2 regions of the Rheinheimera sp. NSM genome follow, and region 2 is predicted to be linked to the other one. Evidence: riboswitches for the same ligand, from Rfam matches in the RefSeq annotation. Region 2 holds a riboswitch; the other holds the start of a gene.
The links. A riboswitch is a leader RNA that binds a small molecule or an ion and turns the genes downstream of it on or off. The one in region 2 is predicted to bind cobalamin.
Positions count from the first base shown of each region.

Region 1 (14,528 bases), on a different contig from region 2:
CATCCGTTTGAGCGTTTACCGGCTGATAAAGCTGCGCAGCAAAAAAAACAAGCCACTAAGCCGGCGCATTTAAATCTGCTGCAATGGCGTGCACTGCAGCAAGCTCTGCAGTTTGACAGCAACTTACGTAAAACCAGTATCAGTGCAGTCATTAAGCAGTTTAATCAACCGGTATGGCAACCGGTAGCCGCTGCCGCCGCAGTGATTGCCGTGGCTTGGGGTGGCTGGCATTACCAACAGCTGCAGCAAACAGAGTTACTGGCACTGCAGCAAAAAGCAGAGGCTATCACAGAGCAACAACAACAGTATCAACAGTTAGCTGAAGCGACACCTGCCGACTTACTGAACGCTTTGGCACAAAATGAGCAAAACTCGTTGCAACGCGAAGCCTTATTACGCTTGCGCCAGAATAGTGTTCTGCAGCATTTTGAACGCCAAATTGACGAGATCATCAGCGATCGCAGCTTTAGTTACCCGGATTATCCGCAAATTGAGCAACTGTTAGCCCGTGCCGGCGCCCTGTATCCTGATTCACATTACCTGGCCGAGATACGCAGTAATATGCAGCGCAGCAAGCAGACCGCGATAGAGGTATTACGCTCAAGACTAAACCAATTGCTGCTGAGCCAGCAATATCAAAAGCAGCAAGGCGATACGCCGGATCCATATAAAATCGTGGCTGAGCTGCAGCGTATCGATGCGCAGTATGTTGCGCGACCGGAAGCGGCAGAGACAGCGGCTTTTGTTGCGGCATTTGAACAGGCCGTAGCACAGAACAATGCACCACAGCTGCAGCAACTTATTAACGTAGGCCAACTTATTTTTGCCAGCCACAGTGACACTGCTGAGCTGGTAGCTCATGGCCGGGAATTAGCCTCTGCGGTAGATGCCATGACCGACTACAGCGCAGCAGTGGCTGCAGATGGCCAGGCGACGTTTCCGTATCAGGCTGCTGAGCTATTTTACCGGCACAGCTTTAACCTGCTGGAGCAAGAGCTGGCCAACAGCACCGACGTAGCCGGCGTCGACACGGTATACGACAAGCTGCAACACTATAACGACTTGGTACCGACAGATTTTGTCTTACATACCGCTATGCGCCGTAAGCTGGCAGACAAATACCTGAGCATATCCGGCGAATTGTTGAAAACCAATCAGGTTCGCACGGCAGAGCGTTTAATGCGCCGCGCTAACGAGCTAATGAACAGCATCAACAGCTGATTTAACGATAGCGGTCTACGCCCTCGCACAGCTGCTTAATACCCAGCAAGGTGCGGGGGGTTGTACGATATAAATGATCGGCATTTACCGTTACGTACTGTTTCTTGCGCACAGCTGGCAAAGCGCCAAAACGCTGCCAGTAACTGAAATCGGCGACAAAATTTGTCCGCACCGGTTGAATAATGACTTGCGGCGCGGCCGCAATAACCTGCTCTATCCCCACTTGCGGGTAATCGCCTTTAGCCCCGGCAAAAGGGTTTTGCGCTGCACACAGCGTCAACATTTGTTGTGGCCAGGCGTTATTGGCCACTGTACTTAACGGCATGGTGCCCATCGCAAAAAATACCGGTAGCGGACGCTTATGCTGATACGCCGCTCTGAGTTGTTGCAGTTGCTGCGAAAAATCGGTCGCCAGGGTATTTGCCTGTGTTTCTAACCCGGTCAGTTGCCCCAACAGGCGCAGCTCCGTGGCAATATCTTCCAGTAGCAGTGGATCAGAAAATGCCACGGTAATACCAAACTGCTGCAAACGGTTGATATCTGCCGCAGGGTTACCGCTACGCCAGGCTATCACCAGGTCCGGTTTTAACGCTAATACCGCCTCCAGATTAATCGCCGCATAGCTGGCTACACTGGGTAAGCCTGCCGCCGCTGCCGGATAATCGCTGTAGTCGCTAACGCCGACGACCCTGTCGCCGGCACCAATGGCAAACAACATTTCGGTGATATGTGGCGACAGTGCGATAATACGTTGTGGCGTAGCCTGCAGGCCGGCAGATAACAGCAGCACTAAGCACAAGGCATATTTCAGTGACATGTATTTCACCAATCAATTCCCCGCTGAGCTTTGATGCCATTATCAAATGCGTGTTTAACATTTTGTACTTCGCTAACGGTATCTGCCAGTTCAATCAGCCGGCGGTGACAGGCGCGGCCGGTGATAACAACATGCTGCGCCGGCGGCCGTTGCAGCAATGCCTGCTCGATGCGCGCCAACGGCAGATAATGATAGCTCAGCATATAGGTCAGCTCGTCTAACAACACCAGATCAATCGAGGGATCAGCTAAAAACTGCTCGGCCTGAAGCCATACCTGCTCTGCCGCCGCGATATCTGCAGCCTTATCCTGGGTATCCCAGGTAAAGCCGGTCGCCATTACCGCAAACTGCACACCATGCTGCTGTAGCAAGTTTCGCTCGCCGCAATCCCAACTGCCTTTGATAAACTGCACCACTGCCGCCGTATAACCGTGACCTGTTGCTCTGGCTACCGTACCAAAACCCGAGGTAGACTTACCTTTGCCGTTGCCGGTGATCACCAGTAACAAGCCTTTTTCATCCAGCGCGCCGGCTATCGCCGAATCCACCTGAGCTTTTAAGCGTTGTTGGCGCTCCTTGTGGCGTTGTTGCTTTAATTCATCTGTTGTCATAACTACCGCTATAGCCGTTGCCGGCGCATAATTAGAAGAAAAAACACACTACCGGCCAGTGAGGTAATCACCCCCAGCGGTATTTCCTGTTGTGGCAGTACTGTACGGGCCAGGTTATCTACCCAGATTAAAAATAGCGCCCCGACCACTGCAGAGCCCAGTAACAACCGCACCGAGGTTACGCCGAAAAAATGCCGCACTATATGCGGGATCATTAAACCAACAAAGGCAATACCACCGCATTGCGATACAATACAAGCCGTTAGCAAAGCTGTTGCCAGCAACAACACCAGCCGTAAACGCCGCGTGTTTACCCCTAAGGTGCGGGCGCTGTCATCACTGAGTAATAACGCATCCAACTGCCGCCGCAGTGCCAATGCCAGCAGCAACACTAACAGCGTAACCGGTGCCAGTAACATAACGCTATGCCAGTTAGCCGGGCTTAAGCTGCCCATTAACCAGAAAATGACCCGGTTCGCGGCAAAAGGCTCGGCAAAATACAAAATAAAGCTGCTGATGGCACTGAGCATAAAAGACACTGCCACCCCGGCCAACAGGGTAATTTCTATCTTGCGCCAGTTTTGCCCGGCACAGACAGCAAACACCAAAGCTACCGCAAACAAAGCGCCGCAAAATGCCCCCAGCGCCACACTTACCAGCTGTGGCGGCAAGATCACGCTGACTAAGGTTGCACCCAGCCCGGCCCCGGCCATCAAACCAAATAAGTAAGGATCGGCCAGCGGATTACGGCTGGCATTTTGCAAAATAGCGCCGCTGATGGCCAGACCGGCGCCCACCAATACGCCACAGAGCAGGCGTGGCAGGCGGATTTGCCAGACAATGGTTTCTGCCAGTGCAGACTGCGGCACCTGTCCACTCAACACCTTTATGATGTCGCTGATGCTTATTGCGGCGCTGCCAAAGCTCAGGCTCAGCAACATACTGATAAGCAGTAAAAGCACGGCCAATGACATTGCCAGGGTGTAATGCCGCTTTAACATACCGGCTCCGGCATAAAAGTCACCTGTAACTTCTGCAAACGGCTTTGCATACTGACTTCACAGGGCAAACCAAATACCGCTTGCAACAATGCCGGTTGCAGTACCTGCGCCGGGCTGCCAAAAGCACATTGCCGGCCTTGATGTAACAGCAAAATTTTGTCGCAATATAAGGCGGCCAGATTTAAGTCGTGTAAACAGGCCAGAACAGGAATAGCTAAACTGCGGGCCAGTTGTAATACCTGGTGTTGATACTGTACATCTAAATGATTAGTCGGCTCGTCCAGCAACAGTAACGCCGGCTGCTGCACCAGGGCGCGGGCGATATACAGCCGTTGCAATTCACCACCGGATAAAGTGTCGGTTAATTGCTGCGCCTTGTGCACTAAGCCTACTTTTTGCAACGCCAACTGCACCTGGTGTTTGTCATGACTGTTGCTCAACTCAAACCAGCTTTTATGCGGCAACAGCCCCATGGTAGCAACTTGCTCTACCGTTAACGCAAACAATGGCGGTGTAGTTTGGCTGACCACAGCCAGGGTTTTGGCCAGTTCGCGGTTGCTATAGAGTGGTAACGGCCGCTGGCGCAGCAGTATATCGCCGCTGCCAGCGGTCAGCTCGCGTTGGATCAGCCGCAATAGCGAACTCTTACCGGCGCCATTAGGACCGATAATGCCGATAAACTCACCCTGCTGTTGGGAAAAATTAATGTTGTGCAGTACAGCTTGTGTACCAAGCTGTAATGAAACAGCTGAAAGTTTCAGCAAAACCCACTCCTGACAAAAGCAGCAGCCGGCCCGCCGACACGGAGGAGCCGCCGCTGCTGTGAACTCCCGCACGCAGGCGTAACAAGGCTAAGGCAGGTCTCCTGACTTAAAGTGATAACCCGCAATCCCCTTCCCGGCACAGCCAGTGGTTAATGATTGCAGCACTTATTACAGTTGCGGGTACAGTGCGGGCTTTTCACCCGCTTCCCTTTTCAGCGGGTATACTCCCGCACCAAAGCGGGGTTAGTGTAACAGAAAAAGATTTCGCGCCGCAAAATCAAAAACGCCGGCATTAAGCCGGCATTTTCACTGCTAAAATCACACCGTTAATCTAAGGCGCTGATTAAGGTTTTATCCAACCCATCCTCTTTCAGGATCTTCACAATAGCCTGGCAGTGTTCAATAGTGAAATCGCCTTCAGCAATTTGTGTATTGAGCATATTGCGACGTTTCATCACAATATCCGCTACCATTTTTTGGTTAGCGCCATCAACACCGCCCATCTTGCTGTGTAACTTATCCAGATACGGATACAAGGTTTTTTCAGCATCATAAGCTGCAGCACGAACTGTCGGATGAAAATCTTCGCAAGCATTAAGATTGAGTAAATAAAAGTTCAGATAGCCGGCCACGGTTACCAATTTATAATCTTGTGTATCGGCAGCAGCTGAGGTTGAAAACACTGCTGCAGCGATCACTGCAGTTGCCCATTTTTTCATTATGACTTCCTGTTGGTTCACTTGCGTTGTTAATCAATCTAACCAGAAAGCACTGGTTTTGCAATGTTAGCAGGCCAAAATAACCAGCCTTACTACATCATTATGTTATCTGCCGGCTGGTTTTCTGTACGCCATACTATGCATGGCAACAAAAAGCCGTTCAGGCCCACAATATACTAAGCACAATTAAACCCATCACAGCAGACATCGCCAATACCATATAGAACGAGCTGGTTAGCCAGAACTTAACCAGGGTTTTGCCCCAGCTTTGGCGGTAATAAAACTTTTGGCATAACAATAAATACAGTGGCATCCATATAAACGCCAGTTCAGCCAAATGGCTGACTGCTGCTGCCAACCAGGGCCAGCTGATATAAGCCGGCAGTAACGACAACGCCAGATAAAATACCGACATTTGCAGAATAAAGCTGTGGCTGTGTAACGCTACAATTAAGTGCTCCATAAAATAACGCTCTGAGCGGATATACAGCAGCTTAAGCAACAGCGCAAATAGCGGCAGCAGCAGAAACATCATTTGCGGCGCCAGGCTGAAAAATTTATTTATCGCCAGCTTCGGGTTAGCAACGATAGCGGCTAGTTTGGTGTCAAACTGCTGCTGAGCCTCGTCAGACAAAAAGGATATTCTGCTGTCGAACGGCGTTTGCTGCTGATCTTGCTGTAGATCGTGCTTAACCTCTGCCATGACCTCAGACAAGATTTTGCGTCCCTGTTCAATGTCTTGTGCCTGCTGCATTGCAGTTTGGTCCGGCGATGTTATGTTGATCGGAGTATCGGGCAGCAGTTTGGCAAAGATCAGAAACGCGATAATCGAGGTAAATAAATACAGCCGCAGTGGCGGCACATAAGGTACACGATGGCCCTGCACATAACGGCTGCTTAAATACCCCGGCCGAAACCAAAGCGGTAACAACGTACGCCAAACTCTGGCATCCCAATTACTGAACTCGCCGAAAAACTCGCTCACCACACCGCTGACATTGCGGATATAGCTCTTCTTTTCCTGACCACACTGATGACAAAATTCACCCTGTAAGCTGGTGTGGCAATTGTCACAATATTGCTGCACTGCAGTATCCATCTACATCTCACACTTTATTGTTTTTCTCCGTACTGATTCTACGTTAAGCAATTGTTTTAGCAACTGTTGTCCGCTTAATGCCGGCGGACACTCTAAGTGTCCGCGGACAACACTTAAAGCAGCTGCATAAGTATAAAATAGATTAAAATCAATATCTTAAAAGTTGGCATCAAAGCTGCTATATCACAGCATTGAAAACAGATAAGGACTAGCAGAACAATGATCCAGGGTACAACGCAACAGGACAATCTTATTCAGCGACCGGCGAAAACTCCGTTTCGGCGTTTTTTGCCTGCCGCCGTTGTCAGCGCCGGCATAGTAGTGTTGGCAGTGGCGTTTTTTCAGTCCGTCGGTGAAAGCGCCAGCTTAGTGCTGCCGCGCAATCAAATGCAGTTTGCCACCGTACAACGCGGTGATCTGGTACGCGATATCGCAGTACAAGGCAGAATAGTCGCGGCTAATGCCCCTACTTTGTACAGCCAGGAAACCGGCCAGGTGCAGCTATTCAAACAACCCGGCGAGGCGGTAACCCTGGGCGACTTACTGGCCACCATCACCAGCCCAACGCTGCAGAACGATTTACAGCAACAACAAGCCGTGCTGGCCGGCATGCAAAGTGAAGCTGAACGCGCTGCCCTGAACGCCCGTGAGCAACAGTTGGATATGGAGCAGGTAATGAATGCTGCTCAGGTTAATTTACTGGCGGCGCGACGCGAGTTGCAGCGCGCTACCCAGTCGATAGAACTTGGCGTGATCCGCAAACTGGATTTTGATATCGCCACAGACAACCTGACCAAAGCCGAACTGGAATTTGATCATGCCAAACGCAAGGTAGAGCTGGCCAAAGACAAGCTTAGCTTTGAGCAAAGTTCACGAGCGCAAGACATCCACCGCCAGCAACTGGTGGTGGACGAATTGCAGCGTAAAGTCACAGCACTGAATATCACTGCGCCGGTTACCGGGCAATTAGGTAACTGGCTGGTAGAGCAACAAAGCCATGTATTACCCGGCCAGGCATTGCTGACCGTTATAGATTTAAGCCAATACGAAGCAGAGCTGGCGGTGCCGGAAAGCTATGCCCGCGATTTACTGCCGGGCCAGCAGGTCGATATCAACCTCGGTAATCAGTTGTTAAACGGTGCTATCAGTTATATCGCACCGGAGGTACGCAACAACCAGGTCAGTGCCCGGGTACGTTTTAGCAAGGTTGACAGCACGCAATTGCGACAAAGCCAACGTTTAACTGCCCGCGTTATTCTGGAGCACAAAGAAAATGTGCTGAAAATAGCCCGTGGTGATTTTGTCAGCTCCGGCGGTGGCCGTCAGGCTTATCAGGTGTTGGACAATCAGGCGCTGCGTAAAAATATCGAGTTGGGCGCCCTGTCAGTGCAATGGGTAGAAATACTCAGCGGTGCCACTGAAGGCGAACAATGGGTCATTTCAAATTTAGCCGACTTTGAAGAGCAAAGCCGGGTTAACCTGAACTAATAAGCAAGGATACCTTTATGATAACGCTAACTAACTTAAGCAAAATTTTTCGCACTGAGTTAATTGAAACCCATGCCCTGCGCGACATCAACCTGCAGGTAAATGAAGGCGAATTTGCTGCCCTTACCGGGCCATCCGGCTCAGGTAAATCAACGCTGCTGAATATTCTCGGTACCCTGGAAAACTTTGACGCCGGCGACTATCTGCTCGATGGCATATCGGTAAAAGGTTTGTCTGACGCGGCCCTGTCTAAATTGCGAAATGAGAAAATAGGCTTTATCTTTCAGAGCTTTAACTTGATTAAAGACTTCAGCATCTATGACAATATCGAACTGCCACTGCGCTACCGCGGTTTAAAGGCCAGCGAGCGTAAACAACGTATTGAGCACGCTTTGGAGCTGGTTGGCCTGCATGCACGGCGCGATTATCTGCCGGGGCAATTATCCGGCGGCCAGCAACAACGGGTAGCTATCGCCCGCGCCATTGCCGGCCAGCCGCGCATTCTGCTGGCCGATGAACCTACAGGCAACCTTGATTCGTTAATGGCACGCCAGGTGATGGAGCTGTTGGAGCAAATAAACCAGCAAGGCTGCACCATTTTAATGGTAACGCACGACCCGGATCAGGCGCGCCGCGCCGGGCGACACATTCAGATCATCGATGGTCAGTTACATGACAGTACCTTATACGAACCGCTGGCCGCGCACAGCGCTTAAGGGGAAACAAATGGAACAGTTTATCTATTACCTGAAAGTCAGCCTCAAAGGCATTAAGCGTGCCCCGCTGCCTTATGCACTAACCATTTTTATTTTAAGTGTAGGTTTGGGCGTATTTTTTGCCAATGCCACTTTTTACTATCAGCTAAACAGCGACCCATTGCCGCACAAAAGCGACAAGTTGTTTTTTCCGATGACGTTAATGGCACCTTATGACTGCAACGACTGTAAACCGCCGCGCGTACTCAGCTACAGCAATATCGAAAAGCTCAGCCAGACTGAGATCCCGACAAAGAAAGCCGCCATGTACAGCGCGGATGGTTATCTGCGTCGAAGTGCAGAGCAAGCGCCATTGCCGGTAAGTATCCGTATAACCCAGCGTGATTTTTTTACCATGTTTGACGTGCCGGTATTGCACGGCAGTATCTGGCCGGATAACAGCGCCCGCCATGAGGTTGTCTTAACTAAAGCCAGCGCTGAAAAACTGTTTGGCCGCACTGATGTTCTTGGTGAAAAACTGCTACTGGATGATCGTCATGTTACTGTCAGCGCAGTGCTGAATGACTGGCAAATGCTACCCCGACTGTATGACGCCAATAATCGCAACCATTTAAGTGAGGCAGACGATATTTATCTGCCATTGGAAACCGGTTACGACATGAATTATTTGTCTAACACCCAATCACAAACCTTTGATGATACCGATTACCGCCGGTTAAGTACTCAGGGCCGCACCGGCGCACTGCATCAGCTGCAGTACTGGGTACAATTGGATACACCGGCACAACAGCAAGCTTACCGTCAGTTTATGCATAATCTGGTGCAGGATGAAAAAGCTGCCGGGCGTCATCCGTCGGCACCGAATAATCAGTTAGTTGCTATGCGTAATATTGTTCACTACTTTGGCGGCGAAAGCAGCGATATCAAAGCCTTTGCTCTGGTTACCTTATTGTTTTTACTGGTGTGTTTGTTTAATGCCAGCCATCTGTCGTTAAACCGCTATTTAAGTAATCAGTACGAGTTTAGCCTGCGCCGCGCGTTGGGTGCCAGCCGGAGCCAACTGCAACTGCAGATGTTGGCCGATGTGTTGCTAATGGCGTTATTCACCATTCTGGGTGCTTTAGTAACCGGTTATGCCTGCATCAAACTAATGAACCAGTTGCTGCCCGGTAACCGTCTGTTTTCCGGTTGGGATATAACGCTGTTGCTCGGTTTATTAGTTATTGCATTTGTTTGTAGTTATCTGGTTACGCTTTATCCATCGCTTCGCGCGTCTTTTGGCACATTAAATCAGCAACTTAAGGAATAATTGCTATGTCATTTTATTTACTGTGTAAAGTATTATTCAGCCGTAAGGTGGTTACCACTTTACTGCTACTGCAGTTGGCGATGACATTGGCACTGCTGTTAAACAGCGTGTTGCTGGCACGGCAAACCCAACAGCAGCTTAACCAACCTACCGGATTAGATCTGGATAATATCTTGCTGGTGCAGCTAAAACCCACTTCGGCTCCGCTGCGGGTGTATCCTGCATTAGAAGATCTGCTAAACCGCCAACTGACCGCGGTACAAGCCATTCCCGGTGTTATCGCCGCGGCTTATTCAAACCAATCTGTTATTTTGCAGGGCGGTAATAACGGTAATGTCTATGTGCTGGAACAACAAGAGCGTACTAATGTGGCTACCGTACCGATGTACTTTGTTTCCAAAGACTTCTTTAGTGTTCTGGACAGTCAGTTACTGCAAGGCGAGTTGCCGCAGCACTCTGTGTCGCTTGACGCCCCGGGCAGCCCGGATGTGGTATTAACCAGGAGTCTGGCAGACAAACTGTTTGCTGATACGCCAGCTGTGGGGCAACAGATTAATCGCGGCCGGGTGGCAGCAGTTATCGCCGATTTTTACGGCCAGCGCAGTGGCGACCATATCATGTATAACAGTATGCAGGTAGCCCCGCCCTATGGAGTTGACTGGGGCTACAGCATTTTACTGCGTACTGCGCCAGAGCACACCGAAACCGTAAGGCAACAGCTGGCCGGCGCCTTGCAAAAAGTTGAGTCTAATATCGAAATCTTTCACATCCGCTCGCTGGCCGAACAGCATCAGCGGTTATACCGTAATGAATATGGCCTGGCTATGTTACTGACAATATTAAGTATGCTGATGCTGCTGGTTACAATGGTGTCGAGCTACAGCAGTACTCATTTTCATGCACTGAAACGCCAGCAGGAAATTGGTATTAAACGCGCACTGGGAGCCAGTAAGGGCTTAATTTTACTGGAATTACTCGGTGAAAACTGGTTATGTACTGCCTTAGGCTCCATGCTGGGGGTTGCCTTAGCCTTGTTGCTGAATCAGGCGCTGGCACAGGTTATTTCTATACCGGCATTGAATTGGTATTTCCCCATAGTCACGATAGCGGTACTACTGCTTTGTGTCACTGTAGCAACATGGTATCCTGCGGCCATTGCTACCCGGGTGTCGCCGGCCACTGCCACTAAAGCCTTATAAACTATGCTAAAATTATTGGTTATTGATGACAATCAGCCAATCTGTCAGGCCCTGCAAACGCTGTTTGCGTTGCAGGGCTATCGGGTGTTGTGCGCCAACTCACCTGAGCAGGCCTGGCAGTTGCTAAGCCAGCATAATATTGATTTGATATTGCAGGATATGAATTTCAGTGCCGGCCAAATGCAGGGCATACAGGGCCAAACCCTGTTCTACCGGTTGCGCAGCCAATACCCGGCAATACCCATTGTACTGATGACAGCCTGGACCCAACTGGAAATGGTCGTCGAGCTGGTAAAAGCCGGCGCGACAGACTATATCGCCAAACCCTGGGACGACCAGCGGCTGCTACTCACCGTGGCGAATGCATTAAAGCTAAAGCAATTGAGCGAACAGCAGCAGCGCGCAGAACAACAACGTAATGCGGCTTTTGCCGGCAAAGACCTGTGCAAGCTGGTATTTGCCAGCAGCCAAATGCAGCAGCTGCTACAGATGACGCTGCAATTGGCACCATCCGCGGCGGCGGTATTAATCACCGGCCCTAACGGCGCCGGTAAAGAAGGCATAGCCAATGTGTTGCATGCTAACTCGCCGCGTAAGAATAAACCCTTTATTAAAGTAAACATGGGCGCCCTGCCGGCCGATTTAATGGAAGCTGAGCTGTTTGGCGCTGAAGCCGGCGCTTATAGCGGAGCGACAAAAACCCGCATTGGCCGCTTTGAAGCCGCTGACGGCGGCAGTGTGTTTTTAGATGAAATCGGCAATTTATCACTGGCTGGCCAGGCCAAGTTGCTGCGTGTGCTGCAAACCGGCGAATTTGAACGCCTGGGGTCAAGCACTACGCGCAAAGTCGATATACGGCTGATAAGTGCCACCAACAGTGACTTAACTGCCGCAATACACCGCGGCGACTTTCGCCAGGATCTGTATTACCGCATCAATGTGGTGCAGCTGGCGCTGCCGGCTTTAGCGCAACGGCCGGATGATATTCTGCCACTGGCGCGCTATTTTCTCGCCGGTAAAAAAGCCCTGAGTACAACAGCAGAGCAGTTGTTACTCAGTTACCGCTGGCCGGGTAATGTGCGCGAGTTGCAAAATGTGTGTCAGCGCGCACTGCTGTTAAGCAGTGATAGTGAAATACAAAGCGCAGATCTGGGCCTGCCCGATACTGTGGACAGCGGCAAACGGGCGCTGGATGATATCGACCCGGAGCAGTTACAACAGGCATTGCTGCAGGCCGGTGGCGTAGTATCCCGGGCAGCGAAACAATTAGGCATCAGCCGTCAGGCCCTGTACCGGCGCATGGAGTATTACGGTATTGAAGCGCCCTGACAGCCGGCTTGCTTCAGGCAAAATGAGCAGCCACAGCCGGTTAAACCTGCTGTGCCTGCTGCTAACGCTGATTGCCCTGGCAGTACAACTTATTATGACAGGCCACAATGTGCTGCTGACTTTTGCCATCTGCTGCGCCGGCATTGTGCTTGCCTTGTTATTGCACCAGGCGCTCAAACCGCTGACAACAGAAATACAAGCGCTTAATCTGCATGCACAAAATTTGCAGGACGGCAGCTTTAATACCAGCGCTAATCAGTTAAAAATGAATGAACTCTCCGCGTTAGCCAACAGCTTAAACAGCATGTCGGCACAATTGCGCAGCGAGCGCGCAAGCTTATATCAGCGTGAGTTGCTGCTGGATACCGTACTGCAAAGCAGCCCCACCGCCCTGCTGCTGACCGATGATAAAGACACCGTCCTGATGAGTAATCCGGTGGCACGTCAACTATTAAACCACGGCAAGGCTTTTGACGGCAGTAAACTGCAAAGCATAGTCACGGCTGTACCCATGCTTGCACAGGCTATCGCCGCACAGCAGCAAGGCCTTATGCATCTGGCGGATAACAGTATCTGGCACTTGTCGCTGAGCCGGTTTCAGTTAAACCAAAAACAGCATCGGCTGTACTTATTAAAACCAATGACGCGTGAAATTCAGCGCGAAGAGCTGACAGCCTGGAAAAAGCTGCTGCGGGTGATTGGCCATGAATTGAATAACACCCTGGCGCCATTATCATCACTGGCATTTTCCGGCGAGCAACGCGCCCTGCAACTGCAACAAAGCGAACTGGCCGGCCTGTTCAGCACGCTGAGCGAGCGCAGCCGGGAGCTTAACCAGTTTGTGCAAGCCTATATTCAGTTTGCCAAATTGCCACGCCCCCGGCTGAGCACAATTAACTGGCCGAGGTTGATTAATCAGTTAGAGGATCTGTACGGGTTTGAACTTAACGGTGCATTGCCACAACTCCCCTGGCAGGCCGACAGCCAACAGTTGCAGCAATTGCTGCTCAATCTGCTGAAAAACGCCCATGAGGCGGGCTCAGCAGCTGAGCTTATCACATTGCAGTTTTGCGAGAGCCCGCAACAATTGACGCTCATATTACAAGATGGCGGCGGCGGCATGAGCCCGGAACAGTTGCAGCATGCGCTGGTACCGTTTTACACCAGCAAAACCGGCGGCTCTGGCATAGGGCTCAGCTTATGCCGCGATATTATTGAAGCGCATGGCGGCCACATTAGCTTACGTAATCAACCACCCGGCCTCGAGGTTACGCTGACACTGCCACAGCATCAGGTGCGCCCGACAGCTTAGCGCAACGTTATTCCCAAGACACCGGACGCTGTTTCTTTTGCGCTTTTTGCAGCATTTCAATCAACGGCACAGCACGCACGTTCAAACTGACATGACCTTTATCGCCATGCGGTTTGTCAGCCATTTCTGCATCGGCTTGCTCAGCTTTAACCCGCTCGGTTTCAGCAATGGCGGCTAAACCCAGCTGCAATTGCGCCAGAGCTTTCGGCACATCTTCAGCGTAAAGCGCTGAGGGAACTTTGTCATCCCGCCCCATCAATTGCAGTAATTTCAGCGCAGCATCTTTAAAGTAAATTAAATCGCCGCTGGCTTTGGATTTAAAGGTAACTATCATACAGACTCCACTATTGGGCGTAGACACTGCCAGCGTTTGCTGCCAGGCTAAACAATAACTTAAGCATAACGCTAAAAGCTCACGCCATGGCAAAATATATACTCGCTATTGATCAAGGTACTACCTCAAGCCGCGCTATTATCTACAATCCGGTCCTGCAGCCGGTTGCCTGCGCCCAACAGGAACTGCCGCTAAGCTACCCGCAATCCGGCTGGGTAGAGCAAGACCCGGCACAGATTTGGCACAGTGTGACCGCCAGTATCAGCCGCGCATTACAGCAAGCCAAACTGAAACCGGCAGATATCGCCGGTATCGGTATTACTAATCAGCGCGAAACCACACTGCTTTGGTACAAAACCTCCGGCAAGGTGCTGTATCCGGCGATTGTCTGGCAGGACAGACGCACGGCAGCACTGTGCCGGCAACTGAAAGATTCAGGCCAGGAGTCAGTGCTGCAGCAAAAAACCGGCCTGTTGGCCGATCCATATTTTTCCGCCACTAAGCTGTGCTGGTTACTCGACAACGTGGCAGGTGCCAGACAAGCTGCAACAGCCGGTGAGCTGTGTTTTGGCACCATTGATTGTTATCTGTTATGGCTACTGAGCGGCG
Region 1 is NZ_JBQTCI010000002.1:403,229-417,756, reverse strand. Features, by position in the region: gene ACTZWV_RS07740 (serine/threonine-protein kinase) at 1-1,221, shown strand, start outside; gene ACTZWV_RS07735 (cobalamin-binding protein) at 1,223-2,038, opposite strand; gene cobO (cob(I)yrinic acid a,c-diamide adenosyltransferase) at 2,044-2,649, opposite strand; gene ACTZWV_RS07725 (FecCD family ABC transporter permease) at 2,658-3,650, opposite strand; gene ACTZWV_RS07720 (ABC transporter ATP-binding protein) at 3,644-4,414, opposite strand; cobalamin riboswitch at 4,489-4,666, opposite strand; gene ACTZWV_RS07715 (hypothetical protein) at 4,741-5,133, opposite strand; gene ACTZWV_RS07710 (DUF3667 domain-containing protein) at 5,294-6,232, opposite strand; gene ACTZWV_RS07705 (efflux RND transporter periplasmic adaptor subunit) at 6,452-7,720, shown strand; gene ACTZWV_RS07700 (ABC transporter ATP-binding protein) at 7,738-8,436, shown strand; gene ACTZWV_RS07695 (ABC transporter permease) at 8,447-9,745, shown strand; gene ACTZWV_RS07690 (FtsX-like permease family protein) at 9,751-10,944, shown strand; gene ACTZWV_RS07685 (sigma-54-dependent transcriptional regulator) at 10,948-12,273, shown strand; gene ACTZWV_RS07680 (sensor histidine kinase) at 12,260-13,585, shown strand; gene ACTZWV_RS07675 (DUF1840 domain-containing protein) at 13,593-13,919, opposite strand; gene glpK (glycerol kinase GlpK) at 14,006-14,528, shown strand, end outside.
Region 1: another riboswitch for cobalamin. It lies ahead of ACTZWV_RS07720 (ABC transporter ATP-binding protein); the one in region 2 lies ahead of ACTZWV_RS15240 (TonB-dependent receptor domain-containing protein).

Region 2 (15,770 bases):
TGGTACTGCGGTACTCCGCTGTATAAAAAACTATGCCACGGCAAGCTCCAGCTACCGTGACGATGGAAGTAGTGTACAGCCTTGTCATCGTACTGCAGAAAATACTGCGGCTCTGCCAACTTGGCCCAGCCGGCAAAAATGCCCAATAAGGCCGCAACAAAGGCAATAGCATGCATTACACCAAGCTGCTGTACCCACATCAGGCTCAGCAGCAGCATAACTAAACCAAGTGTACTGAACAGCATCAGTTTTGCACCGCCGCGGCTGGTCTGGCCCTGAATTTTCACAGCTTGCATCTGCTCTATACCCGTAGCTGCTGATACTGCTTATGATGGCACGCTTTGCACAATATTTCAGCGTTTTGCTGCTAAATTGTGCCGCTATCTGTGCAAAGTGACGGCTATGAATCGACCAACACCGCTGCTACTGCGATAACAGGAAATCTAATAGGGTGTTTCTTCCATACAATAAGGCAGAAATTATTATCAGGTGTTACACGGGGTTACTGTGGCAAAATTACATTCAAAATTAATTTGGGTGATTTTAATCGCTCTATTGGTGTTTATCGGTTATTTGTATTGGTTACCGGCACAACAAACTGACAACCGACGCGCAGCTACTGCCGTGGCAGTCAGCACCGCCAAAGTGGAAACCAAACCGATGATCCGTAGCGTAAATTCGCTGGGCACCGGTATTGCCAATCAGTCTATTCAGTTAATTGCGCCAACCAGCGACTTTATTACCGAGCTGAACATTCGTGAAGGCAAAGCGGTGCAGCGTGGCGAAGTTATTGCCAAATTACAAGATGTTGATGAACGCGCCAGAGTAACAGAACTGGAAGGCATCCTGTCAGAGCAAAAACGCCAGTTAGACCGGTTAAAAAATCTGGCCAACACCCAGGCTACCGCGCAGTCCCTGCTGGATGAGCAAATTACCCGCGTTAATACTACCCAAGCCCAGTTAAACAGTGCCAAAGCACAACTGGCGCAAATGACCATCAGCGCGCCGTTCGCCGGATATCTTGGCTTACGCCAGGTAAGCGAAGGCGCTTATATCAATAGCGGTACCGTTATAACCACTCTGGACGATTTAAATACTCTGCGCGTCGCCTTTAGCGTAGCGGAACACTATCTGGCGGATATCAAGCCGGGTATGCCACTTACTGTAACCAATGCCGCATACGGCAATATCAGTTTTAGTGGTCAGGTTAGCGCCATTGACACCCGGCTGGACCCGGTTACCCGCACCGTAACGGTGCATGGCACCCTGGCAAATAAAGACGTACGCCTGCGCCCGGGCATGCTATTGAATGTCAAACTTGAGTTGGACAACCGCATGGCAATGCAAATCTCGGAAAAGGCACTGGTACCGCAACAACAAAAACAGTTTGTCTATCTGGTTGCTGACAACAACACCGTATCACAAGTGGAAGTGACTATTGGCCAGCGCGAACCTGGCTGGGTGGAAATTCTCAGCGGCTTGCAAGAAGGCGACGAAGTGGTAGTAGAAGGTATTCAGAAACTGCGCTCCGGTGTCACCATTAACCGTGTCGGAGGCTAATTATGTGGCTATCTGATACCTCGGTTAAACGGCCGGTTTTTGCTACGGTTGTTAACTTATTGCTTATCGTGTTTGGTATTGTTTGCTTTAGCATGCTGCCACTGCGTGAATACCCCGATATTGATACACCTATTGTCAGCATCAGTACCAATTACCCCGGGGCTTCGGCAGAGATTGTCGAGTCAAAAATTACCCAGTTGCTGGAAGACCGCATCAGCGGTGTTGAAGGCATTAAAAACATTAACTCCACCAGCCGTAACGGCCGCTCTAATATTTCAATTGAGTTCAATGTCGAGCGTGATATCGACTCAGCCGCTAACGACGTGCGCGACCGTGTATCAAGGGCGCTGAATAACTTGCCGGATCAGGCTGATCCGCCGGAAGTGTCTAAGGCCAGCGATGATGAAGATACCATTGCCTGGTTTGTGTTAAACAGTGAAACCATGACGTCGCTGGAGCTGACCGACTACGCCGACCGCTACATTGTTGAGCGCTTTTCCGTGGTCGACGGTGTGGCCCGTCTGCAACTTGGCGGTTCACGTGATTACGCTATGCGGATTTGGCTGGACCGTGATGCGATGGCATCCCGCGGCGTCACCGTGCAAGATATTGAAGCAGTGCTGCGCGCAGAAAACGTTGAGCTGCCGGCGGGTAATATTAAGTCGACAGAACGCGACTTTACCGTACGCGTGGTACGCACTTATAAAACTCAGCAAGACTTTCGCCGGCTGGTTATCAAGCGCGGCGACAATAATTACCTGGTACGTTTAGGTGAAGTAGCCGAAGTACTGTTAACTGCCGAAAACGAAGAAAGCGAGTTTCGCGGCGACGGTAAAAACCTGCTGGGTATTGGTATTATTAAACAGTCAAAAGCCAATACGCTGGAGGTAGTACGTAACGCTCGCGCCGAAATGGAGCGCATTAAGGCTAGCTTACCGGACGGCACCACTATTGAACCGGGTTACGACTCATCATTATTTATCGCCGAATCAATTAAGGAAGTCTATAAAACCCTTGGCATCGCCATGTTTTTGGTCGTGGTGGTTATTTTCTTATTTTTGGGCAATATCCGCGCCACCTTTATCCCGGCAATCACTGTACCGGTGGCATTGGTAGCTGCTGTTACCGTGCTGTTTGCGCTGGATTTCTCCGTTAATTTGCTGACCTTACTGGCCATGGTATTGGCCATTGGTTTGGTCGTGGATGACTCTATCGTAGTGCTGGAAAACATCTACCGCCGTATTGAGCTGGGCGAGCATCCGCTGGTGGCATCATACCGCGGTGCGCGCGAAGTGGGTTTTGCGGTTATAGCCACCACCCTGGTATTAATTTCGGTGTTTGTCCCTCTGGTGTTTATGCAGGGCCAGCTGGGTAAACTGTTTACTGAATTTGCGTTGGCTATCGCCGCTGCAGTAGCGTTTTCCAGTGTCACGGCGCTGACATTGTCGCCTATGCTGTGCAGCAAACTACTCACCCATCAAAAGCGGGAAAGCAAGCTGGGGTTATGGCTGCACGCCGCCTTTCATAAATTGGAAAACGCCTACCGTCGGCAATTGGATGTAGTTTGTGGTACACGTTGGCCGGTCATGGTCGTAGTGGCGTTATGCTTTGTTGCCAGCTATATGTTGGTAAAACTGCTGCCGGCAGAGCTGGCACCGGTGGAAGATCGCGGCACCTTTTTCGTTATGATGAGCCCGGCAGAAGGCGCCAGCTATACCAGCAACAGCCGCAATATGCGCCTGATTGAAGATGTTTTAATGCCCTATTATCAGCAGGGCGAATTTAACCGACTGCTGGTACGGGTGCCGGGTTGGGGTAACAGCGGCGGCGTAGCTATTGTCGGCACTGAAAACTGGCACAACGGTAAACGCCGTACCCAGGAATTAATGGGTGAAGTGGGCAAAAAGCTGAATGAGATCCCCGACGTTCGCGCCTTTACCTTTATGCGCAGCGGCCTGGGCGGCGGCGGCGGTGGCGGCCGGCCGATCCAGTTTGTCTTGCAGGGCAATACCTACGAAGAACTGGCGCGCTGGCGTGACATTGTAATCAACAAAGCCGCGGAGAACCCGAATATTCTGATGCTGGATCACGATTACAAAGAGACGGTACCCCAGGTTTTGGTGGAAATTAACACCGAGCGTGCCGGCGATCTGGGCATATCTGTTGGTGCTATTGGCCGCTCGCTGGAGGCCATGCTCGGCGGGCGGCGGGTAACAACCTTCCTTGACCGTGGTAAAGAATACGACGTGATTCTGGAAGGTTTGGATGAAGACTTCGCCGAACCCGGTAGCATTACCAATGTGTATTTGCGCTCGGAGACTTCCGGTGAGCTTATCCCGTTGGATAACTTAGTTACCCTGCGTGAAGAGGCAACATCGTCCAGTTTAAACCGCTACAACCGGATGCGCAGCATTACGCTGACCGCCAGTATGGCGCCGGGTTACAGCTTGGGTGAGGCACTGGAATATCTGGAGAATATCGTTAAAACGGAAATTCAGGACACGGTAGGCATCGATTATAAAGGTGAATCGCTGCTGTTTCAGGAAAGTGGCAGTTCCACGCTGATGGTGTTTATCCTGGCCTTACTGATCACTTACCTGGTGCTGGCCGCCCAGTTTGAAAGCTTTATTCATCCACTGGTGATCCTGATCACAGTACCGCTGGGGCTGGTGGGCGCGTTATCAGGCTTACATTTCAGTGGTATGACGCTAAATATCTACAGCCAGATTGGTCTGGTGATGCTGATTGGCCTGGTGGCGAAAAACGGTATTTTAATCGTTGAATTTGCGAATCAGTTGCGTGACGCCGGAGTGGAGTTCAGTACAGCAATCCAGCAAGCTGCCACGCAGCGCTTACGACCGATTGTGATGACGGCCTTTACTACTGCTATGAGCAGCATACCGCTGATAGTAGCCAGTGGACCGGGATCAGAAAGCCGGATGGTAATTGGTATGGTGATTTTCTCCGGTGTCGCGCTGGCCACGCTGATGACCATCTACGTGGTACCGGTAACCTATATGGTTATCGCACGTAATACCGGCTCTCCCAAGCGCTTAGAACAAAAGCTGCATAGGCTGGAGAACGAAGCGCCGGATGAACATGCCGCTGATGAGGTGCATCCTTCCTGATGTGTTTTATCTGATGTATAAAGGCGCCAAACGGCGCCTTTATTATTTTATCGCCGTTAGAATGGCAACACTGTACCATCCCAATTCAGCAAGGCACCGCTCTGTTCCAGCTGCACATTAGCCGCCACTTGCGCCAGGCGCTGCGCTGTTGCCGCAGGGCTTTGCAGTTGCCCCACAGGCAAATTTGTCTGAAACGGCTGTGACAAGGCGGTATCGGTCGTGCCCGGGTGCACACTCACCACAGCGGCGGTTTTATTTAACCGGCCCACTTCAATGCTGACATTCTTTACCAACATATTCAGCGCCGCCTTACTGATCCGGTAACAGTACCACCCGCCCAGGCGGTTATCGCTAATACTGCCGACTTTAGCGCTTAGCACCAGTACACGTACAGCAGGGCTCTTACACAAATAAGGAAATAACTGCTGCAGGTACATCGCCGGTACCGCAACGTTGCTATGTAAGCGTGTCAGCAATACCTGAGTATCGAGCTGGCGGATAGTTTTCTCCGGCATAGTGCCATCGTCATGTAACACACCGTTGCAGACAAATACATAACTGACAACCTGGCTGAAAATCTGCGCCAACAACGCGGCTCTGCGCTCTGTGTCTGCTGCGCTATCCCCCGCGTTGTCGCGATACCAATGCAGCTTATCAACACTTAGCGCAAGCGGCGCAGCCTTGCGGCTAAACGCATACACTGTGTTGCCTTGTTGCAAATAATGCTGCACCAGCGCCAAACCAATACCCCCGCCGGCACCAATTACTACTATGGCCGCGCTCATGCTGCTGCCGCCGACACAGTTGGTTGGCCCGCCGGGCATAGCGGCCTGATAATTGCCGTTGTCACAATACAGTTCTTGTTTAAAAGGTTATAGCATCTGTTTACGCTGCAGCCCGGGTACGGGATCAATCCGGCGCCCCCCCCTCCCCCCCCCGCTGCACTATCTGTAGCAGCCGGACAGCATACTGGTGCATCTGCGACGATTAAGGTACATTCAATGTTTTACCAGCGGAGAAACACAATGGCGATACAAACTGCAACCTTTGGTGCCGGTTGTTTTTGGTGTTTGGAAGCGGCAATGAACCAACTTAACGGTGTTATTCAGGCATTAAGCGGCTATATGGGCGGCAACGCTGACGATGCCAATTACCGTAGGGTCTGTGATGGTAATACCGGCCACGCCGAGGTGGTACAGGTAGAATTTGATGACAGCTTTATCAGTTTTGAACAATTGTGTCTGGTGTTTTTCAGCCTGCACGATCCGACACAGCTGAATCGCCAGGGTAATGACGTCGGCAGCCAGTACCGCTCGGTAATTTTTTATCACAATACGCAGCAGCAACAAAGCGCAGAAAAAATATTGGCCGAACTGGCTACACAACAAGTGTTTAACGCTAAAATTGTAACGGAGCTCAGTCCGGTGTCCGCTTTTTATCTGGCAGAAGAGTATCATCAGGGCTACTTTTTACAGCACCCGGAGCAAGGCTATTGCCAACTGGTGGTGGCCCCGAAGATGGCAAAATTCAGGCAGCACTATACTAAATTACTAAAGCCCTGATGACACAACGGCACAGCGCAATGCCAGTTGGCAATAAACGAGAATACTATGACTTACCGTATGGTGTTGCTGCTCTGTCTTGGTCCGCTGCTGTCATTTATGCCGCGGGCAGAACACAATGTCACACTGACATTTTGCTACGAAGATAAACAACTGCTGCCCTATTACACCGGCGAAGGCCATACCGCGGCCTATTTGCCGGGCGTGACCATTGAACATTTACAAGCCAGTGCCGCAGCAGCCGGTAATATCAAGCTGGCGTTCGTTCGCTTTCCGTGGCGCCGTTGCCTGCAAAAGTTGGAGCAAAATGCCGTAGATGCGCTGGTAGCGACTTATTTACCACAGCGCCGCCGTTTTGCCGTTTACCCTACCGGCGCAGACGGTAAACCGGACCCTACCCGCGCCATGAGCAGCCATGCTACTTGCCTGGTGCATCGGGCAGATAACGATATTCAGCATAAGATTTCGCAACCGCAGAGTACTTTAGTGGTATCAAGACCGCTTGGCCATTCTAACCCGGATTATCCGGCCAGCGTCAGCGTAGTGCCGGTGCATTCGCAGCAGCAGGCGTTAGAGCTGGTGTTGTCCGGTCGGGTTGATGCCACCACTACACTGTGTAAGGTAAACGGCGTGGCCGGTGCTGATCGGCAAAGCTTGCGTAAACCGCTGCAGCTGGTGTATCCGCCGCTGTATGAAACCACCGGTTATCTGGTGTTCAGCAAAGGGTTTTATCAGCGCCATCCGGCTTTGGCAGAGCAGCTATGGCAACTGCTTGGCCGCACTATAGAACCACAGCGTTATTATGACTATTTGCACTATCCGGATATGTAGACCAATAAAAAAGCGCGCCGGACCACGTTGGCCACAGCACGCTTTGTTAACGACTACCGCTGTTACTGCGGCGTATAGCTGACACTAACAGCAAAATTAGTACCTGCAGTGGCATAGCCGGCGCTGCTCTGGTATTGCTTATCAAACAAATTGTTAATATTGGCACGGACAGCCAATTGCGGTGTAAGCTGATAACTGCCGCCAAAACCCCACAACGTATAGCCGCCTAAGTCCGCCACACTGACAAAAGCGCCCTGATAAGTAGAGCTTTGATAATCAGAGGTAATAAATACCGACCACAGATCCGCGTCATAACTGCCACGCCAATTGATGGTATTTTCCGGCCGCCGCTCGAGCTTTTTCCCCGTAGTACCGTTTTCCGTATCAAGCCAGGTGTAACTGAACCGGCTGCTAAACTGTTGCCATTGTTGAGTAAGGCTGAATTCAAAGCCCTGAATGGTCGCTAACAGCACGTTTTCCGCCCGCTCTGTGCCCTGGATCAGGTTGGTGACATCGCGGTCAAACCATGCCAACTGCACCATCAGTGCATCAGCTTGATAAACCACGGCAATTTCATCCGATACAGATTCTTCCGGTTTAAGCTCCGGGTTGGCAAACCCCGGGTAATAAAGGGCATTAAAGGTCGGCGCTTTAAACGCCGAACCACGGCTTGCTCTTACTAACCAATGCTCTGCTAACTGATAACCGGCCGCCAATTGCCAGGTATTCTGGCCGCCATATTGGTTAATCACGTCGCGGCGTGCCGCCGCTTCAAGCTGTAAGGCGTCGTGTTGATAATTCAGGCCGGCAAAAACCGCACGGTTCATACGGCTGGTTTGCTCATAAGCGGTAGCCGATTTATCCACCTGTTCCTGATACCAATTGACACCGCCAACAAAACCTAACTTATCCGTCAGGTCCGTAGCGGCCTGATAGTTAAATTCATCGCGCTCTGTTACAAAAGGGCTGCGTGAGTCCGGACCAAAGGTGGTGTCGCTGTCCAGATTACGACTTAACTGAGCCTGGTGCTGCCATTGCCCCGATTGGTGCTGCCAACCGAGTAAAAACGCGCGGTTTAATGTATCCGCTTCATCTTCATTGCCCCAGGTTGTATCAAATTGGTAGAAACCGGAGTTAACATCGGCCTGCGCAGTCCACAGCCCAAGACCGGTTTGATAATCTGCCGCTACTTTAATAAATTTTTGGTTGTAGCCATCATGGTCCGGATCGGCATCTTCACGCACATTAAAGCCATCAGCACGGCTGACTCCGGCCGTGGCACCCAATGTCAGTTGCTCTGAGGTATGGCTTACACTGATGTCGGTACCGGCCTGGCCATAGCTGCCAATATTGGCATTCAGTTCAACTGCGCCGGCGCGCCGTGTGGTAATAGCAATAACACCCGATAACGCATCAGAGCCATACCAGGCAGCGCGCGGCCCCCGCACTACTTCAATACGTTCAATCAACTCCAGCGGCAGCATCGACAGCGTTTTATAACCCAGGGTAGCAGAAGCACTGCGCACGCCATCAATCACCACTAAGGTATGGCCGGCATTACCGCCACGAACATACAAGCCGCTGTTTTGGCCCCGACCGCCGTCGCGGGATAAATTAATACCCGGCAGTTGCGCCAGCAGGGCCGGTAAATCACTGGCCTGGCGCGCAACGATATCATCGCGCTCCAGCACTGTTACACTGGCCAGCACGTCTTGTTGCGGCGTGGCGGTGCGGTTAGCATAAATACTGATATGTTCGATGTTCTCAGCAATAGCCGGAAAACAGGATGCGACCAATACGGCCGCCAAAGCAGGTTTAAACATGTAAGCTCCGAAAACGTGCCCGCCGCACATTTAGTCTGGTTGAAGGATTTTTCCGGCCGGTCTCCGGGCTGACAACCTGCTTACGCCTGCACTCGCCTTCCCATCTTTCGACAGTGGCTCTGAGTACAGCTCAGTTGTTTACCGTTGCGGGGGCAGCTCTGGGTTTACACCAGATTCCCGTTTACCTGCAGTTCACTGCAGCACCAGAAAAAGCGGCTCCCTGTCGGAGCCGCGTGCAGTTTAGCGTGGCGAATATAAAAGTCAACAGCGCTCCGGATGGCTAAAACATCCTGAGCGTTGCTTAGTCACGGAAGTTGGTGTACTGGAAGGCTTGTTCTAATTCTGCGCCACGAATAAGCGCTATGGCCTCTTGCAGGTCGTCGCGTTTCTTGCCGGTTACCCGTACCTGGTCGCCCTGAATGGCTGCCTGCACTTTCATTTTGTTATCTTTAATCAGCTTCACCAGTTTTTTCGCCATATCCTGCTCAATACCTTGCAGCAAGCTGACGCTCAGGCTGTAGGTTTTGCCGGAGTGTACTACATCACCCTCTTTAAATGAGCGCACATCCAAACCGCGCTTAACAGCTTTGGCGAGAAAAATTTCCAGCATTTGTTGCAGCTGAAATTCTGCTTCCGCTTTCATGGTGATGACTTTTTCTTTCAAGCTGAACTCTGCCTGCACGCCACGAAAATCAAAGCGGGTGGTTAATTCACGGTTAGCGTTTTCCACTGCATTCAGCACTTCTTGCTGATCTACTTCTGACACAATATCGAATGAGGGCATTAAAAGTCTCCTTAACATAAGCCTTTCTGTCTGCTGGTGATTATAACCAGAAAACTGCTACAATCCGAGCGCCGTTTCTGACAGGGGGTAGCTGTGTCGCAGGTTTTTTATCGTTGGGTATGCGTATTGTGCTTTGTGCTGGCTACGGCCGGCTTTTTGGCTGAGCTTAGCGGTCACCGGATTGGCGGCGGTTTTGCTCACATGGACAAAATTGCCCATTTCGGTATCTTTGCTGTTCTCACTGCCCTGCTGTGGAAAGGCTTTAAACTCAGCCCCTGGCCGGCATTCCTGTTATTGGGTATTTATGGCGGTGCGGTAGAATTAGCCCAGCACAACTTTACCCGGCGTAACGGCGATTGGTGGGATTGGCTGGCCGATATTGCCGGCGTAGTATGTTTTTACCTGGTACGCGCCCTGTGGCACCAAATACGTCCGCGTCGTCAGCGCTAAGCTGGACAGTCGTTGGCCGGGGCGCCATTGGCTTACTGGCAGCCTGCCGCTTACAACTGGCCGGCAACCCGGTAAGGTTATGGCTGCGCCAGCCTGCGACTATCGATATGCAGTTTCAACAGCAGCCGATACAGTTCTTACCGGCTACGCCGCCGCTTAGCGCCGTATTCGTGCCGGTAAAAAGCTATGCGGTGTTAGAAACCGTAACAACACTACTGCCGCATTTAACCGCCGATGCGCAACTGGTACTGAGCCACAATGGCATGGGCAGTATAGAGCAGGTGCTGCCGTTGTTGGCGCCACAGCAGGGCTTATGGTTTTTAACTACCACCCACGGCGCATTAAAACAAGCTGACAGCGTATTACATACCGGCTGTGGCCAGAGTGTACTGGCACCGCTAAACAGCGCCGCACAGGCTCACAGCAATGCCGTAACTGCCGCTATGGATACGGCACTGGGGCCGCTGACGTTAACAGAGGATATTCAGCCGTTTTTGTGGCAAAAGCTGGCGATTAATGCAGTCATTAATCCGCTGACGGCACTGCATAATTGCCACAACGGTGAGTTGGCGCAGCCGCAGTATCAGCAGCAAATATGCGCTATTTTGCACGAAGTGTGTCAGGTGGCTGCAGCCGCCGGCTATGCGCTGCACTATGAGGTTATGCTGGAAAAAATAAACGAAGTAATACAAAGCACTGCAACAAACTTCTCGTCGATGCAGCAGGATATAATGCATCAACGGCGTACTGAAATTGATGCCATTAACGGCTATATAGTGGCACAAGCCGCGCGTTCTAACCTTGCCGTGCCGCACAATACGCAGTTGCAGCAACAGCTGCTGCAACTGCAACAAGGCTATGGCCGGTAAACCGCCACATTGCTAAACCCCTGCTCCTGCAATACCACGGCCTGCAAGCGACTCATGACACCACGTTCGCAGTAACAGTAATACTGCTTGCTTTGGTCAAGGTTGGCAAATTGCGACGCCAAACGAAAAAACGGCAATTCAACCACCTCATGCCCGGCTACACTCAGCGGCTTAAGCTCGGTTTCTTCCGGGCTGCGGATATCCAACACCACGGCAGCCGGAGGCAACTGTGCTAACTCGCTGACAACATGAGCTTGCTGTTCGGCCTGATAATCCACAGTACGGATATCCAACACTTTAGCGGTTTCTACCGCCTGTTGCAGCACGCTGAAATCAAACTTCTGCTCGCTGGCCAACACTTCTGCCAGTACGGCGTTTACCGTCGGTTTTTTTGAAATGACACCGCAATATTCCGGCATGCTTTTGGCAATATCTTCGGCGCCGATTTTACGCGCCATATCGATAATTTCCTGCTTATCCTGATAAATCAGCGGCCGCAGGATCAGCGTTTCGGTAACGCGGTCTATCACACTTAAATTAGCAATGGTTTGGCTTGAAACCTGGCCAATACTCTCACCGGTAACAATGGCTTTAATACCGAGGCTTTCAGCCACTTCACTGGCAGCACGCATCATCATGCGCTTGAGCACCACGCCCATTAAACCGTTGTCGATTGTTTCTAAAATCTGATCCACCACCGAGGCAAAGTTCACACTGACAAACTTCACTTTGTGCGACAGACTGTATTTTTGCCAGATAAGAAATGCCATCTCGCGCACGCCGGCTTCATGTGCAGCGCCGCCCAGATTAAAAAACAGATAGTGAGTACGCAGCCCCTTGCGGATCATCAGATAGCTGGCTACCGCAGAGTCATAGCCGCCGGAGATTAATGACAATACATCAGATTGCGACGGCAACGGAAAGCCGCCCATGCCCTGGTGCATCTTGCGCACCATGATCAGCAGATCTTTTTTAATTTCCAGCGTTACCACCAGATCCGGTTTTTTCAGCTGTACTTTGGCACTGGCAACATGCTGATTTAAACCACCGCCAATATAGCGCTCGGCTTCAATTGAACTGAATTCGTGGCTGCCACTGCGGCGCACCCTTACGCTAAAGGTTTTATTGACCAGCTGCGAAGCATATACCGCCAACACCTGCTCGAAAATATCGTGCAGGCTGCTAAAAGCAGAAGATTGCATTTCAGCAAAGGCTACCACACCCGGAATACAACTTAGCCGGTCAATTAAGCGTTGCCGCAACGCTTCGTCGTCGCTGTCACAGCGCACGGTAAGATGATCAAAGTTGTTATTCACCACTACGGTAGAGTCGACCTGCAGCAGGATCGTTTTCAGATTACGCTCCAGCAGCAGGGTTTGGCGTTTACGCACTGATTTACTTTTAATAGCAATTTCAGGGTGTAATTTGATAAGAAATTCAATCATCGGGTAGCAGCATAATTAAGCAGGAAAAAAAGTGGCGCAGATTATAGCGGATCTGTAGCTAAAGACCTAATCTGCGCATTGTGCCTGGTTAATGTTGTGACAACCTGGTTTTGTAACAACTTAGCCTTGTGGTGCTGCAGGCGGCTCAAGGCTGATGGGATCAGACTCTTTCGCTTTACCCTGCATAATGGCAATTTCTACCCTGCGATTGCGTCGCCGGCTCAGCTCGTCGTCGTTCGGTACCAAAGGTTTAGTGTCGGCATGCCCCACCACCACTAAGCGCGTGCGGTCAAAGCCACTGGCTTTAACCATTTCTGTCGCCACCGATACCGCCCGTTTAGCCGACAAATCCCAGTTGTTGCTATGCAGCTCGTCTGATACCTGAATATCGTCGGTATGCCCGGTTACCGTGATCTGGCCCGGAACTTCATTTAACAAGCCACCAATACGCTGAATAATCGGTTTAAAGCGTGGTTGCAAAAACGATGATCCGGACGGAAAAGAGCCGTTCTCACGAATACGGATAATAATTTGTTGCCCCAGAGACTCCAGTTCTATGGCGCCATCGACAATTTGTTGCTCTAACTGCTCGGCCAGCTTTTTCACCATTTCATTGGTTTGTTCCTGCTGCGCTTCAGCTTCGGCTTCAGCAGAGGCTTGCTCGCCATCCATAATCTCTTCAGCATTGCTGATTGACTGGCCGCCGCTTAAGTCTTCGCGCTGCTCCTGCCGCCCGCCGGCTGAGTCTTCTTCGCCGGCCTGAAATTCGATCACCTGCTGGGTAATATCTATGGTTTGCTGCTGCAGGGTTTCAATCGGTGTAGGGTCCGGCCGGCCCGGGCGAAACTCCATTGCGATTACGCTGGTGCCTTTGGGAATATCTTCTACTTCAATTTTATTTTGCACACCAAAAGCAAATTTCATCGAACCGGCAATTTGCTTAAATTTCAGCACATCCATTTCTGAGAATGCCAACAGCAATACGAAAAAGCACATTAACAGCGCCATTAAATCGGCAAAAGTACCCATATAGGCCGGTAAGCCCGGCGGTGGGCATTTGCATTCTTCCTCTTCTGTATGCTCACTCATAACTTACTCCGCCGGAGCCACTTCACGTTTGCCCTGGGCTAAATAGTTGCGCAGTATGCCTTCTATAACTTTCGGGTTCTGGCCATCCTGAATCCCCAGTATGGCATCGAGAATAAGCTGATTATTCTGTTTTTCCTGCTGATTACGGATAGCCAGTTTGTCAGCTAAGGGTATGGCAACAATATTGGCAATAAAAGCACCGTATAAGGTGGTTAATAACGCCACCGCCATCGCCGGCCCTATCGCCTTGGGGTCATCCATATTCGATAACATCGCTACCAAGCCAATCAGAGTACCTATCATACCCATAGCCGGTGCTACGTCGCCTAAACTTTTAAAAATGGCAATACCGCTTTCATGGCGTTTTTCAGTCAGGCTGATATCTTTGAGCAAGGTGGCACGCACCACATCGGCGTCGTGGCCATCTACCAGCATATTGACGCCTTTTTGCATAAAAGCGTTGGGAATTTCAGCCTCTTCCAGTGCCAGAAAACCGCCTTTACGCGCCGAGTCAGCCAATTGTACCGCTTTTTCAATTAACTCTTCCGGTGCTTCAATCTTAAATACAAAGGCTTTCAGTGCCACTTTACCGGCGCCAAAGAACTGGCCAAGGGTAAATTTGGAAATCACCACAAAAATAGAGCCGCCCAGTACAATCAGCAAAGAAACGGTATCAGCAAACATGCCGGGCGCACCGCTACTGCCAAGGATCATAGCCATTACCACAAAACCAATTGCGCCCAACATACCAACCAGGGTAGCTAAATCCACTGTTTTCTCCTTAACTGAATCACTGCTATATCGACCGTCTGCAACAGTTTATCTTAGACGATAGCTGTTTATCGACAAAAGCGCCGAATGATTAAGTATAAATTGCGTAAAATTATCAATTTAGCCTTTCCCATCCGCTTTCTGATTGACCATAATAGCCTGCTAAGGTACCTTTGCGCACACTTTTTCCGGGGGTAGTATGAGCAAGAAAAAAGCCGATCTCAGCCAGTTTGAGCAAACACTTTCTGAACTTGAACAGATAGTGCAGCAACTGGAACAAGGCGAGCTGTCGCTTGACCAGTCATTACAACAGTTTGAACGCGGTATTACCCTGGCCAGACAAAGCCAACAGTTATTGCAGGCCGCCGAACAAAAAGTACAGATCCTGATGCAACAGCAACAGCAGGAAAGCCTGTTGCCGTTTGAACCTGCTGCAGGAGAATAAAGTGGTAGTGCAAAACTTGCCGCTGTACCAACAGCGGGTAGAGCTGCATTTACAGCAGTTACTGGCACAGCGTGATGAAACTGATGGCCGTTTATTAGCCGCTATGTCATACAGTTTGCTGCTCGGTGGCAAGCGGGTACGGCCTTTTCTGGTGTACAGCTGCGGCACTATGCTTGGTGCTGCTCTTTGTGATTTGGATGGCCCTGCCGCCGCATTGGAGGCCATACACAGCTATTCGTTAATCCACGATGACTTACCGGCGATGGACAATGACGACTTGCGCCGCGGCAAACCTACCTGTCACAAAGCCTTTGATGAAGCCACCGCTATACTGGCCGGCGATGCGTTGCAAACCCTGGCGTTTGAACTAATCAGTAGCCACCCGTATCAGCAGGTTAGCAGTGCTCAGATACTGCAAATGGTGCAACTACTGGCCGCTGCAGCCGGTTACAGCGGTATGTGTGGCGGCCAGGCGATAGATCTGGCCCAAACTAACCAAAGCAGCACTTTGGCACAATTGGAACGCATGCACAGGTTAAAAACCGGCGCGCTCATTGAAAGCGCGGTACACTTAGCCTGGTTATGCAGCCCGAAACGCGACACGACCGAGCTTGACGCGCTGTTACGCTTCGCCCGAGCATTAGGGCTGGCGTTTCAGGTGCAGGATGATATTCTCGATATTGAAAGTGACACCGCAACCTTAGGGAAACCTCAGGGGTCTGACACCCGGGCCAACAAATCAACTTATCCTGCGCTGCTCGGGCTGGACAACGCTAAAGCCAAAGCGCAACAACTCTACCGGGATGCATTGAACGCTCTGGCGGTATTACCGTATAACACTGATGAATTACGCGCCGTTGCGCAGTACATTATCGAACGCAGGTTTTAACACAGGCATGGATTATGGCGTTAGATATTAACGATTACCCGTTATTAGCCCAGGCTAATTTACCCGCGCAGCTGCGTCAGCTGGCGCAAGACAAGCTGCCCGCACTCAGTGACGAGCTGCGCAG
Region 2 is NZ_JBQTCI010000005.1:166,732-182,501, reverse strand. Features, by position in the region: gene ACTZWV_RS15270 (DUF2982 domain-containing protein) at 1-296, opposite strand, end outside; gene ACTZWV_RS15265 (efflux RND transporter periplasmic adaptor subunit) at 508-1,560, shown strand; gene ACTZWV_RS15260 (efflux RND transporter permease subunit) at 1,563-4,688, shown strand; gene ACTZWV_RS15255 (SDR family NAD(P)-dependent oxidoreductase) at 4,745-5,473, opposite strand; gene msrA (peptide-methionine (S)-S-oxide reductase MsrA) at 5,714-6,250, shown strand; gene ACTZWV_RS15245 (substrate-binding periplasmic protein) at 6,299-7,081, shown strand; gene ACTZWV_RS15240 (TonB-dependent receptor domain-containing protein) at 7,144-8,904, opposite strand; cobalamin riboswitch at 8,942-9,127, opposite strand; gene ACTZWV_RS15235 (YajQ family cyclic di-GMP-binding protein) at 9,206-9,688, opposite strand; gene ACTZWV_RS15230 (VanZ family protein) at 9,782-10,138, shown strand; gene ACTZWV_RS15225 (ketopantoate reductase family protein) at 10,105-11,007, shown strand; gene thiI (tRNA uracil 4-sulfurtransferase ThiI) at 10,995-12,452, opposite strand; gene ACTZWV_RS15215 (flagellar motor protein MotB) at 12,573-13,541, opposite strand; gene pomA (flagellar motor protein PomA) at 13,545-14,312, opposite strand; gene xseB (exodeoxyribonuclease VII small subunit) at 14,512-14,757, shown strand; gene ispA ((2E,6E)-farnesyl diphosphate synthase) at 14,759-15,646, shown strand; gene dxs (1-deoxy-D-xylulose-5-phosphate synthase) at 15,661-15,770, shown strand, end outside.